3 regions of the Streptomyces sp. H27-D2 genome follow, and region 3 is predicted to be linked to each of the others. Evidence: riboswitches for the same ligand, from Rfam matches in the RefSeq annotation. Region 3 holds a riboswitch; each other region holds the start of a gene.
The links. A riboswitch is a leader RNA that binds a small molecule or an ion and turns the genes downstream of it on or off. The one in region 3 is predicted to bind cobalamin.

Region 1: another riboswitch for cobalamin. It lies ahead of metE (5-methyltetrahydropteroyltriglutamate--homocysteine S-methyltransferase); the one in region 3 lies ahead of QMK28_RS15680 (cobalamin biosynthesis protein).
Region 2: another riboswitch for cobalamin. It lies ahead of QMK28_RS25135 (ribonucleoside-diphosphate reductase subunit alpha); the one in region 3 lies ahead of QMK28_RS15680 (cobalamin biosynthesis protein).

The regions. Positions count from the first base shown of each region.
Region 1 covers NZ_JAYMZR010000006.1:57,038-61,299, reverse strand. Annotated here, with positions in the region: gene QMK28_RS04210 (barstar family protein) at 1-235, shown strand, start outside; gene metE (5-methyltetrahydropteroyltriglutamate--homocysteine S-methyltransferase) at 381-2,708, opposite strand; cobalamin riboswitch at 2,847-3,073, opposite strand; partial or broken gene tsaD (tRNA (adenosine(37)-N6)-threonylcarbamoyltransferase complex transferase subunit TsaD) at 3,372-4,262, shown strand, end outside.
Region 2 covers NZ_JAYMZR010000076.1:5,673-9,934, reverse strand. Annotated here, with positions in the region: gene QMK28_RS25150 (DUF4145 domain-containing protein) at 1-202, opposite strand, end outside; gene QMK28_RS25145 (helix-turn-helix domain-containing protein) at 284-1,306, opposite strand; gene QMK28_RS25140 (hypothetical protein) at 1,422-1,673, shown strand; cobalamin riboswitch at 1,831-1,954, shown strand; gene QMK28_RS25135 (ribonucleoside-diphosphate reductase subunit alpha) at 2,113-4,262, shown strand, end outside.
Region 3 covers NZ_JAYMZR010000035.1:7,087-11,348, reverse strand. Annotated here, with positions in the region: gene QMK28_RS15690 (inorganic phosphate transporter) at 1-1,246, shown strand, start outside; gene QMK28_RS15685 (hypothetical protein) at 1,285-1,533, shown strand; cobalamin riboswitch at 1,681-1,880, shown strand; partial or broken gene QMK28_RS15680 (cobalamin biosynthesis protein) at 2,168-3,103, shown strand; gene QMK28_RS15675 (cobyric acid synthase) at 3,316-4,262, shown strand, end outside.

The DNA.
Region 1 (4,262 bases), on a different contig from region 3:
CGGTTACTTCGGCCGCAACTGGGACGCGCTGGCGGACTGCCTGACCGACCTCTCCTGGTGCCCGGCCGGTCACGGCAGACTGCTGCTGATCCGCGGATGGCGGGGCTTCGCAGCCGCCGCCCCCGATGACTGGAACATGGCGGAGCGGATTCTGACCGAGGGGGTCGGGCACTGGCGCGATACGGACGAGGGCCTGGTGGTCCTCATGGTCGACGCCCCGCCAACGCAGAGTTGACGTACGCCTGCCGGTCGCAGCGCTGACGCGGGCCCGCCAGTCGCAGCGCTGACGTGCGCCCGCCGGTCCGGGCTGGTCCGGTCCGGTCCGGTCCCGGAGGGGGAGCCCGGCGCACGCCGTCGGCGTGCGCCGGGCCCCGGACAGGTCAGCCGTTCTCGCCCTCGGCGAGTTCGGTACGGACCTCACGGGCCGCGGCGACCAGGCTCTCCAGTGACGCGCGCACCTCGGGCCAACCGCGGGTCTTCAGACCGCAGTCGGGGTTCACCCACAGCCGCTCGGCCGGGATGCCCCCCAGCCCCTTGCGGAGCAGCGACGTCGCCTCGTCGACGCCGGGCACGCGCGGCGAGTGGATGTCGTAGACACCGGGGCCGACCTCGCGCGGGTAGCCGGCCGCGCCGAGTTCGTCGGCGACCTGCATGTGCGAGCGGGCCGCCTCCAGGCTGATGACGTCGGCGTCGAGGTCGTCGATGGCGCCCATGATCGCCCCGAATTCGGCGTAGCACATGTGGGTGTGGATCTGGGTGTCCGCCCTGACCCCGCTGGTGCTGAGCCGGAACGACTCGGTGGCCCAGGCCAGGTAGCCGGGCCGGTCGGCCGCGCGCAGCGGGAGGGTCTCGCGCAGGGCGGGTTCGTCGACCTGGATGACGGCGGTGCCGGCCGCTTCCAGGTCGGTGACCTCGTCGCGCAGGGCCAGCGCGACCTGGCGCGCGGTGTCGCCGATGGGCTGGTCGTCCCGGACGAAGGACCAGGCGAGCATGGTGACGGGGCCGGTGAGCATGCCCTTGACCGGGCGCTGGGCCTGGGACTGCGCGTACCGGGTCCAGCGCACGGTCATCGGCTCGGGGCGGGAGATGTCGCCGGCCAGGATCGGCGGGCGGACGTAGCGGGTGCCGTAGGACTGCACCCAGCCGTGCTGGGTGGCGAGGTAGCCGGTGAGCTGCTCGGCGAAGTACTGCACCATGTCGTTGCGCTCGGGCTCGCCGTGGACCAGGACGTCGATCCCGGCCTTCTCCTGGTAGGCGAGGACTTCGCGGATCTCGGTGGCGATGCGCTCGTCGTAGGCGGCGGTGTCGATCCGGCCGCGGCGCAGGTCGGCGCGGGCCGTGCGCAGCTCGTCGGTCTGCGGGAAGGAGCCGATGGTGGTGGTGGGCAGCAGCGGGAGGCCCAGCCGGGCGCGCTGCGCGGGGGTCCGCTCGGTGTAGGTCTGCGGACGGTGCGAGTCCGCGGGGGTGATCGCGCGGACGCGGGCCCGTACGGCGGGGTCGTGGGTGAGCGCGGAGGCCGTTCGGGAGGCGAGGTCCGCGCGGTTGGCGGCGAGCTGCGCGGTGATGGCCCCGGTGCCTTCGGTGAGGCCGCGGGCGAGGGTGACGATCTCGGCGGTCTTCTGCCGGGCGAAGGCCAGCCAGCGGGCGATCTGCGGGTCCACCTCGCGCTCGGCGGTGGCGTCGAGGGGGACGTGCAGCAGCGAGCAGGACGGCGCGACGTCCACCCGGTCGGCGAGGCCGAGCAGGGTGGCGAGGGTGGCCAGCGACTTTTCGAGGTCGTTGATCCAGACGTTGCGGCCGTCCACGACACCGGCGATGAGCCGCTTGCCGGGCAGTCCGCCGACCCGGGCCAGGTCTTCCAGGTTGCCGGCGGCGGGGCCGGTGAAGTCCAGCCCGAGGCCCTCGATCGGGGCCTTGGCCAGCACCGGGAGCGCCTCGCCGAGCCGGTCGAAGTAGCCGGCCGCGAGGATCTTCGGCCGGTCGGTGAGCGCGCCGAGGTCGCGGTAGGCGCGGGCGGTGGAATTCAGTGCGGCCGGGGTGCGGTCCTGGACCAGGGCGGGCTCGTCGAGCTGCACCCACTCGGCCCCTGCCGCCCGCAGGTCGGCGAGCACCTCGGCGTAGACGGGCAGCAGCCGGTCCAGCAGGGTGATGGGCTCGAAATCGGCCGCGACGCCGGGAGCGGGCTTGGCGAGCAGCAGATAAGTGACCGGGCCGACGAGCACCGGGCGCGCGGTGCGGCCGAGCGCGATGGCCTCCCTCAACTCGCCGACCGCCTTGGCGGAGTTCGCGGTGAAGACGGTGTCGGGGCCCAATTCCGGTACGAGATAGTGGTAGTTGGTATCGAACCACTTGGTCATTTCCAGCGGCGCGACGTCCTGGGTGCCGCGGGCCATGGCGAAGTATCCGTCGAGCGCGTCGGCCTCGACGGCGGCGCGGTGCCGCGGCGGGATGGCACCGACCATCACGCTGGTATCCAGCACATGGTCGTAGTACGAGAAGTCCCCGGTGGGGATCTCCTGGACACCGGCGTCGGCCAGCTGCTGCCAGTTGTCCCGGCGCAACCGCCTCGCGGCGGCCCGCAGGGCGCCAGCGGTGACACGGCCGGCCCAGTAGCCCTCGACGGCTTTCTTCAGCTCCCGGTTCGGTCCCTGCCGGGGGTAGCCGTAGACGGTGGCGAATGACGGGGCGGTGGTGGAATTCTTGGCCACGGAACTCTCCTTCGCGAGTCGCGGGATGACCTCGGGGTGGGTCAGGACGCGAAGGAGTGGCACGGCAATCGCATGCAGCGCATGCCCGCCCGCTACCGCCGGCCCGCCCACGAGGCCACCGAAATCACCGCGTGCGGGGTCGCACACGGGCAGCGGCAGGTCTTCGGACTCGTGGGCACACCAGGTCCTGTCCAGGTCCTGGCTCCTACTGGCCGTCGCTTCCCGGACCCGGTCTGTCGGATCCAGTGCGTATGACGGCGGTCGTTCCCACTCACCGCTGCGGGGCAGTCCCGGATTCTCACCGGGTTCCCTCTTACGACGCGCCTGCCTGGAGGGCAGGGCGAACCGACTGCGACTCAACCATAGGGGCACGGGGGTTCACAGAACAGGGCCGTTCGTATATCGGACGCGTTCTTGAGACGGCTGTGGTCCCTGGTGGCGGCCTTGGGCGGGTGCTCGCGGCGGCGGTGGGCGCGAGGGCGCGCCGTGCCCGCCTCCCGGGTCGACTCGGCTTTCCTGGCGGGGAGGCGCTCCGCGGCGTCGGGTGCCGCGCACCGCGCCCGAGGCCCTCATTCCGGCCCACCCGGTGAGCTATTGCACCTGATATGCAATTGCTTATGAGCGGCAATTAAGCTGTGGGGCGGCTGACCGAAGGAGTGGATCATGAGCGGTTCGCAGCTGGTGCTGGGGATCGAGTCGTCCTGTGACGAAACCGGCGCGGGGCTCGTCCGCGACGGGCGGCTGCTGGGGCACGCGGTGGCGTCGAGCATGGACGAGCACGCGCGCTTCGGCGGTGTGGTCCCCGAGATCGCCGCGCGCGCTCACGTACAGGCCGCCGTGCCCGTCGTCAGGGCCGCGCTGGCGGACGCCGGGCTGCGGATGGCCGACATCGGCGCCGTCGCCGTGACGACCGGCCCCGGCCTCTCCGGGGCGCTCCAGGTGGGCGTCAGCGCGGCCAAGGGCCTCTCCTACGCCCTGGGCGTGCCGCTGTACGGCGTGCACCACCTCGCGGGCCACGTCGCCGCCGACACCCTCGAACACGGGCCGCTGCCCGACCCCTGCGTGGTGCTCATCGTCTCCGGCGGCCACACGTCGCTGCTGCTCGTACGGGACCTGGCGCGCGACCCGATCACGCACCTCGGGGACACCCTCGACGACGCGGCGGGGGAGTGCTTCGACAAGGCGGCCCGCGTCTTCGGCCTGTCCTACCCCGGCGGCCCGGCCATCGACCGGGCGGCGCGCGACGGTGACCCGCGCGCCGTCGCCTTCCCCCGTCCGCTGAGCGGACCCCGCGACGATCCGTACGCCTTCTCGTTCTCCGGGCTCAAGACGGCCGCGGCGCGCTGGGCCGAGAAGCACCGGGCGGCGGGCCGCCCGATCCCCGTCGCGGACGGAGCCGCGTCGCTCCAGGAGGCGGTGGCCGACGTGCTCACCCGCAAGGCGCTCGCCGCGTGCGCCGAGTACGGCGTGGGCCCCCGGGGCGGGGGGGGCGGGGGCGGCGGCGGGGGGGGCGGCGGCGGCGGCGGCGGGCGCGCGCCCCGGCCCCCGCGCCCG
Region 2 (4,262 bases), on a different contig from region 3:
GCGGGACCAGTCCCTTGGCCGCCAGCACCGTCAGGAGGGACTCCAGGGTCGGTTTGGAACCGACGGCTTCCTGCAAGGCGACATCCAAGAGGATCGACTCCGCCGCTCTTCTCGCTGTGCCGAGGAACACCTCGGGATCCGTCTGGGCGTATCGCAGTGCCTTCCGGTAGAGCCTGAGCGACTCACCCTCGTTGACCGTCACGTCTCGATACCTCTTCGGCGGTTTCTACGGGACGCTACCAAGCTCTCGGCTCCGGCAAGCGGCCTTTGCGATCTACCGCGTTCACGCCTCCGAGCGCGCTTCGTCGCGCCCCCGCCCCGAAACCACCGTCCCCGCCCCCTCCGGCGCCCCCGCCGGGTCGCGAAAAGTGCGCCGGTAGGCCTGCGGGGTCGTCCCCACCCAGCGGGCGAAGTGGTGCCGCAGGGTCGCGGCGTTGCCGAAGCCGGCGCGGGCGGCCACCGCGTCGACTGTTTCGTCCGTCCCCTCCAGCAACTCGCGGGCCAGCAGGACCCGCTGGCCGAGGAGCCAGCGGTACGGGGTGGTGCCGGTCTCCTGCTGGAAGCGGCGGGCGAAGGTGCGGGGGGACATGTGGGCGCGGGCGGCCAGGTCGTCGACGGTTATCTCGCGGTCGAGGTGGCGTTCCATCCAGCCCAGCACCGATCCGACCGTGTCGCAGCGGCCTTGGGGCAGCGGGCGGTCGATGTACTGGGCCTGGCCGCCCTCGCGGTGCGGGGGGACGACCATGCGGCGGGCTATCGCGTTGGCGACGGCGCTGCCCTGTTCCCGGCGTACGAGGTGCAGGCAGGCGTCGATTCCGGCCGAGGTGCCGGCCGAGGTGATCACCGGGCCGTCCTCGACGTAGAGCACGTCCGGCTGGACGCGGGCGAGCGGGAAGCGGGCCGCGAGCTCGTCGGAGTGCCGCCAGTGGGTGGTGCAGTCGCGGCCGTCCAGCAGGCCGGCCGCGCCGAGCGCGAAGGCGCCGGAGCAGACGCTGAGCACCCGGGCGCCCCGGTCGACGGCGCGGCGCAGCGCGAGGAGCAGGCCGGGCGGGTACTCACGGGCGGCGAAGTCGGCTCCCGCGGGGACGGCTACGAGGTCGGCCTCTTCGAGCCGGTCGAGGCCGTACGGGGTGTCTATGGTGAAGCTGCTGTGGATGCGGACCGGCGACTTCTCGGCGGCTGCGACCGCGAAGTCGTAGACGGGCAGACCCTGCTCGCTGCGGTCGACGCCGAACACCTCGCAGAGGACTCCGAGTTCGAAGGGCTGGACTCCGTCGATCAGTACGGCGGCCACGTTTTTCAACATGCTCCGAGCATCCCAGAGGGCGGGCGGCGGCGGGAGGGGGTGGTTGGCAGCAATTCGAGGTACTGCGTCAGTCCTGCCACTGCCGACGGACTGGAGCCGCGGCCACAGTGGAGTCATGGACACCTTCCTCGGCCTGGTCGCCGTCTTCTTCGTCTTCCTCCTGCTGGCCCTCCCCTCGCTCGTCGGACACGCCCACGACCGCCGGATCACCCGGCAGCTGCGCGCCGCCGAGCGCGCCCCGCTGGAGCCGCGCGCGCCCCGTACGGAGTCCGCCGACACGCCCGCCCGAAACTCGCGTCGGACCTCTTCCGGACCGGTCCCCCAGACCCCCCGCAAGGGCCGCGCGCAGTGGCCCAGCGCCGCCTGAACCGCGCGGGGCCGCCGCCCGGGCCAGGCCCCGCCGACACCGGCCCAAGGGCCGCCAGGCCGCTGGGGATTTAGAGCTCCCTCTAACACACAACTCCGGCATTCAGCACGCCACGACACAAGATGTGGTGGTGCTCGCGGCGGGTGCCACTAGATGTATGCTCGTGCTCGCTGTCGCCCCAGGGGAATCCGGTGTGAATCCGGAACTGTCCCGCAACGGTGCAGGTGTGCGCCGACGCGTACACCGCGAGTCCGAGGACCTGCCGACGGTGCGCCCGTGGCCGTGAGGCATTCACGGCTCGGGCGTCGAATTCGTCCGGGCCCCGCGGGTTGGGCCGGTGGACGCTGCGCGGTGTGCCCCACTCCGGTTCCGGCACGCCCGTACGCGCCCCCCGTGCTCCCTTCCCCGGCGGCCCCCGCCGAGCGAGGGAGCTCTCCACGTGACCATCGCGCCCGCCGAAGCCGCAACATCGGCCGAGCCGAAAGACGGTCCGGGGACCGCGCTGTTGCGCACCCTGACCGACCTCACCGCCGATCTTCCGGCCACCGACCCCGGTCGGGTCGCGGGCGCCGCGTTGCGTGGCCGCAACGCCGGCTCCGACGAGGCGGAGCTGCGCTCGCTGGCCACCGAGGCCGCCGCCGGGCTGATCTCGGACGACCCCTCGTACTCGCGACTCGCCGCGCGGCTGCTGACCCGCGCCGTCGCGGACGAGGCGGCCGGCCAGGGCACGCTCTCCTTCTCCTCCTCCATCGAGGTCGGCCACCGCGAGGGCCTGATCGCGGACGCCACCGCCGAGTTCGTACGGACCCACGCGGCCCGGCTGGACGCCGTCGTGGAGCGCGCGCTCGCCGATGGCGCGGACGACCGCTTCGGCTACTTCGGCCTGCGCACGCTGCACGGCCGCTACCTGCTCCGGCACCCGACGACCCGCCAGGTCATCGAGACCCCGCAGCACTTCCTGCTGCGCGTCGCCTGCGGCCTGGCCGCGGACACCTCCGTCGAGGCGCTCGACGAGGTCTGCGAGCTGTACCGGCTGACCAGCACCCTCTCGTACCTGCCCAGCTCCCCCACGCTCTTCAACTCCGGCACCCGGCACCCGCAGATGTCCTCCTGCTACCTGCTGGACTCGCCGAAGGACGAGCTGGACTCGATCTACAACCGGTACCTCCAGGTCGCGCGGCTGTCCAAGCACGCGGGCGGCATCGGCCTCTCGTACAGCCGCATCCGCTCGCGCGGCTCGCTGATCCGCGGCACCAACGGGCACTCCAACGGCATCGTGCCGTTCCTGCGCACGCTGGACGCCTCGGTCGCGGCCGTGAACCAGGGCGGCCGGCGCAAGGGCGCGGCCTGCGTCTACCTGGAGACCTGGCACGCGGACATCGAGGAGTTCCTGGAGCTGCGCGACAACACCGGCGAGGAGGCCCGCCGCACGCACAACCTGAACCTCGCGCACTGGATCCCGGACGAGTTCATGCGCCGCGTCGACGCCGACGCCGACTGGTCGCTGTTCTCCCCCGCCGAGACCCCCGAGCTGGTCGACCTGTGGGGCGACGAGTTCGACGCCGCGTACCGCAAGGCCGAGGCCGAGGGCCGCTACGTCAAGCAGATCCCGGCCCGCGCGATGTACGCCCGGATGATGCGCACCCTCGCGCAGACCGGCAACGGCTGGATGACCTTCAAGGACGCCGCCAACCGCACCGCCAACCAGACCGCGGAGCCCGGCAAGGTCGTCCACTCCTCGAACCTGTGCACCGAGATCCTGGAGGTGACGGACGACGGCGAGACCGCCGTCTGCAACCTCGGCTCGGTCAACCTCGCCGCGCACCTCGCGCCGGGCGCGCACGCCGGCGCGCTGGACGAGGCGATCGACTGGGAGCGGCTGGACGGCACCGTCCGCACCGCCGTGACCTTCCTGGACCGCGTGGTGGACGTCAACTTCTACCCGACGGACCAGGCCGCGACCTCCAACTCGCGCTGGCGCCCGGTCGGCCTGGGCCTGATGGGCCTCCAGGACGTCTTCTTCCAGCTCCGGCTGCCGTTCGACTCGGCCGAGGCGCAGCGGCTGTCCACGATGATCTCCGAGCGGATCATGCTGGCCGCGTACGAGCAGTCCTGCGCCCTCGCCGAGCGGCACGGCCCGCACCCGGCCTGGTCCTCGACCCGTGCCGCGCGCGGTGTGCTGCACCCGGACCACTACGACGTCACGCCGCGCTGGACCGACCGCTGGGCCGCGCTGCGCACCCGGATCGCCGCGACCGGCATGCGCAACTCGCTACTGCTGGCCATCGCGCCGACGGCGACCATCGCCTCGATCGCGGGCGTCTACGAGTGCATCGAGCCGCAGGTCTCCAACCTCTTCAAGCGCGAGACGCTCAGCGGTGAGTTCCTCCAGGTCAACGCGTACCTGGTGGAGGAGCTCAAGCGGCTGGGCGTGTGGGACGCGCAGACCCGCGAGGCGCTGCGCGATTCCAACGGCTCGATCGAGGGTCTCGACTGGATTCCGGCCGAGGTCCGCGACCTGTACCGGACCGCGTGGGAGATCCCGCAGCGCGCGCTGATCGACATGGCCGCGGCCCGCACCCCGTACCT
Region 3 (4,262 bases):
GAGGCCCAAGACCGCGGTGGCGATGTCGGCGACACTGAACCTCGTCGGCGCGTTCCTCTCCGTGGAGGTGGCCAAGACGATCTCCGGCGGCATCATCGATGAGAGCGTCGGCATCAGACCCGAAGTGATCTTCGCCGGACTGGTCGGCGCGATCGTCTGGAACATGCTGACCTGGCTGGCCGGACTGCCGTCCAGCTCCTCGCACGCACTCTTCGGCGGCCTCATCGGCGCGACCCTGGTGGCAGTCGGCACCAGCGGAGTGCACGGCGACGCGGTGGTCATGAAGGTGCTGATCCCGGCGGTGGCCGCGCCGATCGTGGCCGGTCTCGCCGCGATGGCCGCGACCCGGCTGACCTACCGGATCGGCCGCAACCGCGACCCGGAGGACACCGCGAAGGGGTACCGCGCCGGCCAGATCGCCTCCGCCGCGCTGGTCTCCCTCGCGCACGGCACCAACGACGCGCAGAAGACGATGGGCGTGATCACCCTCGCGCTGATCACCGGCGGTGTGCTGGTCCCTGACTCGGACCCGCCGCTGTGGGTCATCGCCTCGGCCGGCGTCGCCATCGCGCTCGGCACCTACCTCGGCGGCTGGCGCATCATCCGCACCATGGGCAAGGGCCTCACCGACATCCAGCCGCCGCAGGGCTTCGCCGCCCAGACCGGCGCGGCGGCCGTCATCCTGTCGTCCTCGCACCTCGGCTTCGCGCTCTCCACCACCCAGGTCTGTTCCGGCGCCGTGATGGGCTCGGGAGTCGGCCGCAAGGGCGGCGTGGTGCGCTGGTCCACGGCAGGCCGGATGGTCATCGCCTGGGGCCTGACCCTGCCGGCCGCCGGCCTGGTCGCCGCGGGCGCCGCGCTCCTCGCCGACCAGGGCGCCTGGGGCATCGCCACCGTCGCCGTGCTCGCCGTACTGGCCTGCGGCGCGATCTGGCTGGCCTCGCGCCGCAAGCCGGTGGACCACACCAACGTCAACGCGCCCGCGCCCGCCGGCACGGACGCCGAGGGCGCGGGGACGGAACGGGAGTCCGTGGGCGTCATCACCGCCGCGATGCGCTCGGTCGCGCCGCCGCCCACCACCGGTTCGCTCGTCGCACCGGAGTCGGAGGACGAGGTCGAGGACGAGGTCGATCCTGGCTCCGCGGTGACCCCCGCCGGGTCCCTGCCTTCCCCCGCCTCCCCGGCTTCGGATCATGCCGCCCGCCCCGTCAGCCCCGCCCATGATCCCGCCAAAGCGGCGGTCTGACCGGCCCGGCTCCGGTCGGCAGCTAAGGAAGCATCCTCATGAACATCGAATGGTCAGCACTGGGCGAGGTCTTCGGCGTCAGCGTCGTGGTCACCGTCGGCATCGTGTGCCTGTTCACCCTCGGCATCGTCGGTACGTCCCGTAAGCCGCAGCAGGCCGGCGGCACGGACACCGCCGTCGTGGCGGGGACCACGGCGCCCACCGCGCTGGCGCGCTCCGGCGCGTACGCCTGCTTCGCGCTGTGCCTGGCGGCCGTGGCGTACGGCATCTTCCTGATCGTCGCCTGACGACGAGCGTCGGAAAGCACGGGGAACGCACTGAAGGACCCGCCGGGCTGTACGCGCGAAACAGCGCGTACCGCCCGGCGGGTCTTCGCGTGACGGGGCCCCTGTGGGTCCGCCCACACTCTCCCGTCGCAGGTCAAAGGTGAGTTGACGGCTGTTCCCGGGCGTGGTGGACTGCCGAGGCCAAACGGCGACAGAAGAGGAAGCCGGTGTGAATCCGGCGCGGTCCCGCCACTGTTACCGGGGAGCGCTCCCCCGCCATCCGGGTCACGGCTCGACGAGACGGAGCCGGAAGACCGGGGAGAGCGCCGATCCGGGAGCCAGGAACTCTCCTCGCCGGTCACGTCGAACCAGGGCGCGGACCCTGAGTGAGGACCCTCGCCATGCCCGGCCGCAGCCGTACGCCCGTACCGCCACCCGTGACACCCCACCGAGGCGCGACGGCGGCCTGACCCCGATGACGCGTGCCGATCCCGTCTCACGTACGGCTCCCGCCCGCTCCTCCGGGGCGTCCTCCGCCCCTTCCCCTTCCCGCGCGTCCGGTATCTCCGGGTCCGGTCTGTCTTCCGGGTCCGGCCTCTCCGCGTCCGGCCTCTCCGGTTCATCCGTTGCCGGTTCATCCGTTGCCGGTTCCTATGTGTCCGGCGTCGCGCTCGGCTTCCTCGCCGACCTGGTCGCGGGCGATCCTCGCCGCGGCCACCCGGTGGCCGCCTTCGGGCGGGCCGCCGCGGCCGTCGAGCGCCGACTGTGGCGCGACCACCGCGGAGCCGGCGCGCTGCACACCCTGGTGTGCGCGGGCGGCGCGGCCGCGGGCGCCGCGCTGCTGCACCGGTCCGTACGCGGCCATGCGCCGGCCCGGACCGCACTGGCCGCCGCCGCCGCCTTCGCCGTGCTCGGCGGGACCTCGCTCGGCCGTGAGGCGCGGGCCGTCGGCGGGGCGCTCGCCGCCGGGGACCTCGACGTCGCCCGGGAGCGGCTGCCGCATCTGTGCGGCCGTGACCCGCAGGCGCTGGACGGGCAGCAGATCGCGCGCGCGGTGGTCGAGTCGGTCGCCGAGAACACCTCCGACGCCGTCGTGGGCGCGCTGGTGTGGGGCGCGGCGGGCGGTGTGCCCGGCCTCGTCGCCTTCCGCGCCGTCAACACCCTGGACGCGATGGTCGGCCACAAGTCCGCCAGATACCGCCGGTTCGGCTGGGCCTCGGCGCGGCTGGACGACGTGGCCGGCTGGCCCGGCGCACGGCTGACCGCGGCCCTCGCCGTACTCGCCGGCCCCGACCCGCGCGGCGCGCTGCGGGCCTGGCGACAGGACGGCGGCAGCCACCCGAGCCCCAACGCGGGCCCGGTGGAAGCGTCGTTCGCGGGCGCGCTCGGGGTGACTCTCGGCGGCAGCCTCGCGTACGGCGGACGGACCGAGCAGCGGCCGGTGCTGAACGCCGGCGGGCGTCCGGTCGAAGTGCGCGACATCGAGCGCGCGGTGCGGCTTTCACGCCGGGTGAGTGCGCTGGCGCTGGTGGTGTCCGCCGTCGCGCGGGTGGCAGGGGTCGCGCTGCGCGGGCGCGGGGCGCTGCGCGGGCGCGGTCTTGGGAGTGGGCTCGGGGGGTGGGCGGGATCCTCCGGGTATGCAGGTTCTACGGGCATCGCGGGCTCGGGGGGCTTCGCGGATTCCGCGGGCTTCGCGGGATCCGACGGCACTGCGGCCTCTGCCTGCTCTACGGGTTTCGCGGGCAGCCCTGTCACCGGCCCGGCAGCAGAACCGCGGCCCATGGCCGTACGGAAGGGGAACTCATGAGCAGCGGCGAAGGCCGCCTGGGCGGTGGGCTCCTGGTCGCGGGGACCACCTCGGACGCGGGCAAGAGCGTGGTCACCGCCGGGATCTGCCGGTGGCTGGCCCGCAAGGGCGTGAAGGTGGCGCCCTTCAAGGGGCAGAACATGTCGCTCAACTCGTTCGTGACGCGCGAAGGCGCGGAGATCGGCCGGGCGCAGGCGATGCAGGCCGCCGCCGCGCGCGTCGAGCCGACCGCGCTGATGAACCCCGTGCTGCTCAAGCCCGGCAGCGACAGCAGCAGCCAGGTCGTGCTGATGGGCAAGCCCGTCGGCGAGATGAGCGCTCGCGGCTATCACGCGGGGCGGCAGGAGACGCTGCTCGGGACCGTGGCGGACTGTCTGGCGGAACTGCGGCGCACGCACGACGCGGTGATCTGCGAGGGCGCGGGCAGCCCGGCCGAGATCAACCTGCGGCGGACCGACATCGTGAACATGGGCATCGCGCGCACCGCCCGGCTGCCGGTGGTGGTGGTCGGGGACATCGACCGCGGTGGTGTCTTCGCCTCGTTCTTCGGCACGACGGCGCTGCTCTCGGCGGCGGACCAGGAACTGATCGCCGGATACCTGGTCAACAAGTTCCGGGGCGATGTGACGCTGCTGGAACCCGGCCTGGACATGCTCAAGGACCTCACCGGGCGGCCGACGCTCGGCGTACTGCCGTTCACCCACGGGCTGGGCATCGACGAGGAGGACGGGCTGCGTGTCTCGCTGCGCGGAGCCGTCCGGGAGAGCGTCGTCGCACCGCCGTACGGCGCGGAACTGCTGCGGGTCGCGGTCGTCGCCGTGCCGCTGATGTCGAACTTCACCGACGTGGACGCGCTGGCCGCCGAACCGGGCGTGGTCGTGCGGTTCGTGGACCGCGCCGAGGAACTGGCAGACGCCGACCTCGTCGTGCTGCCGGGCACCCG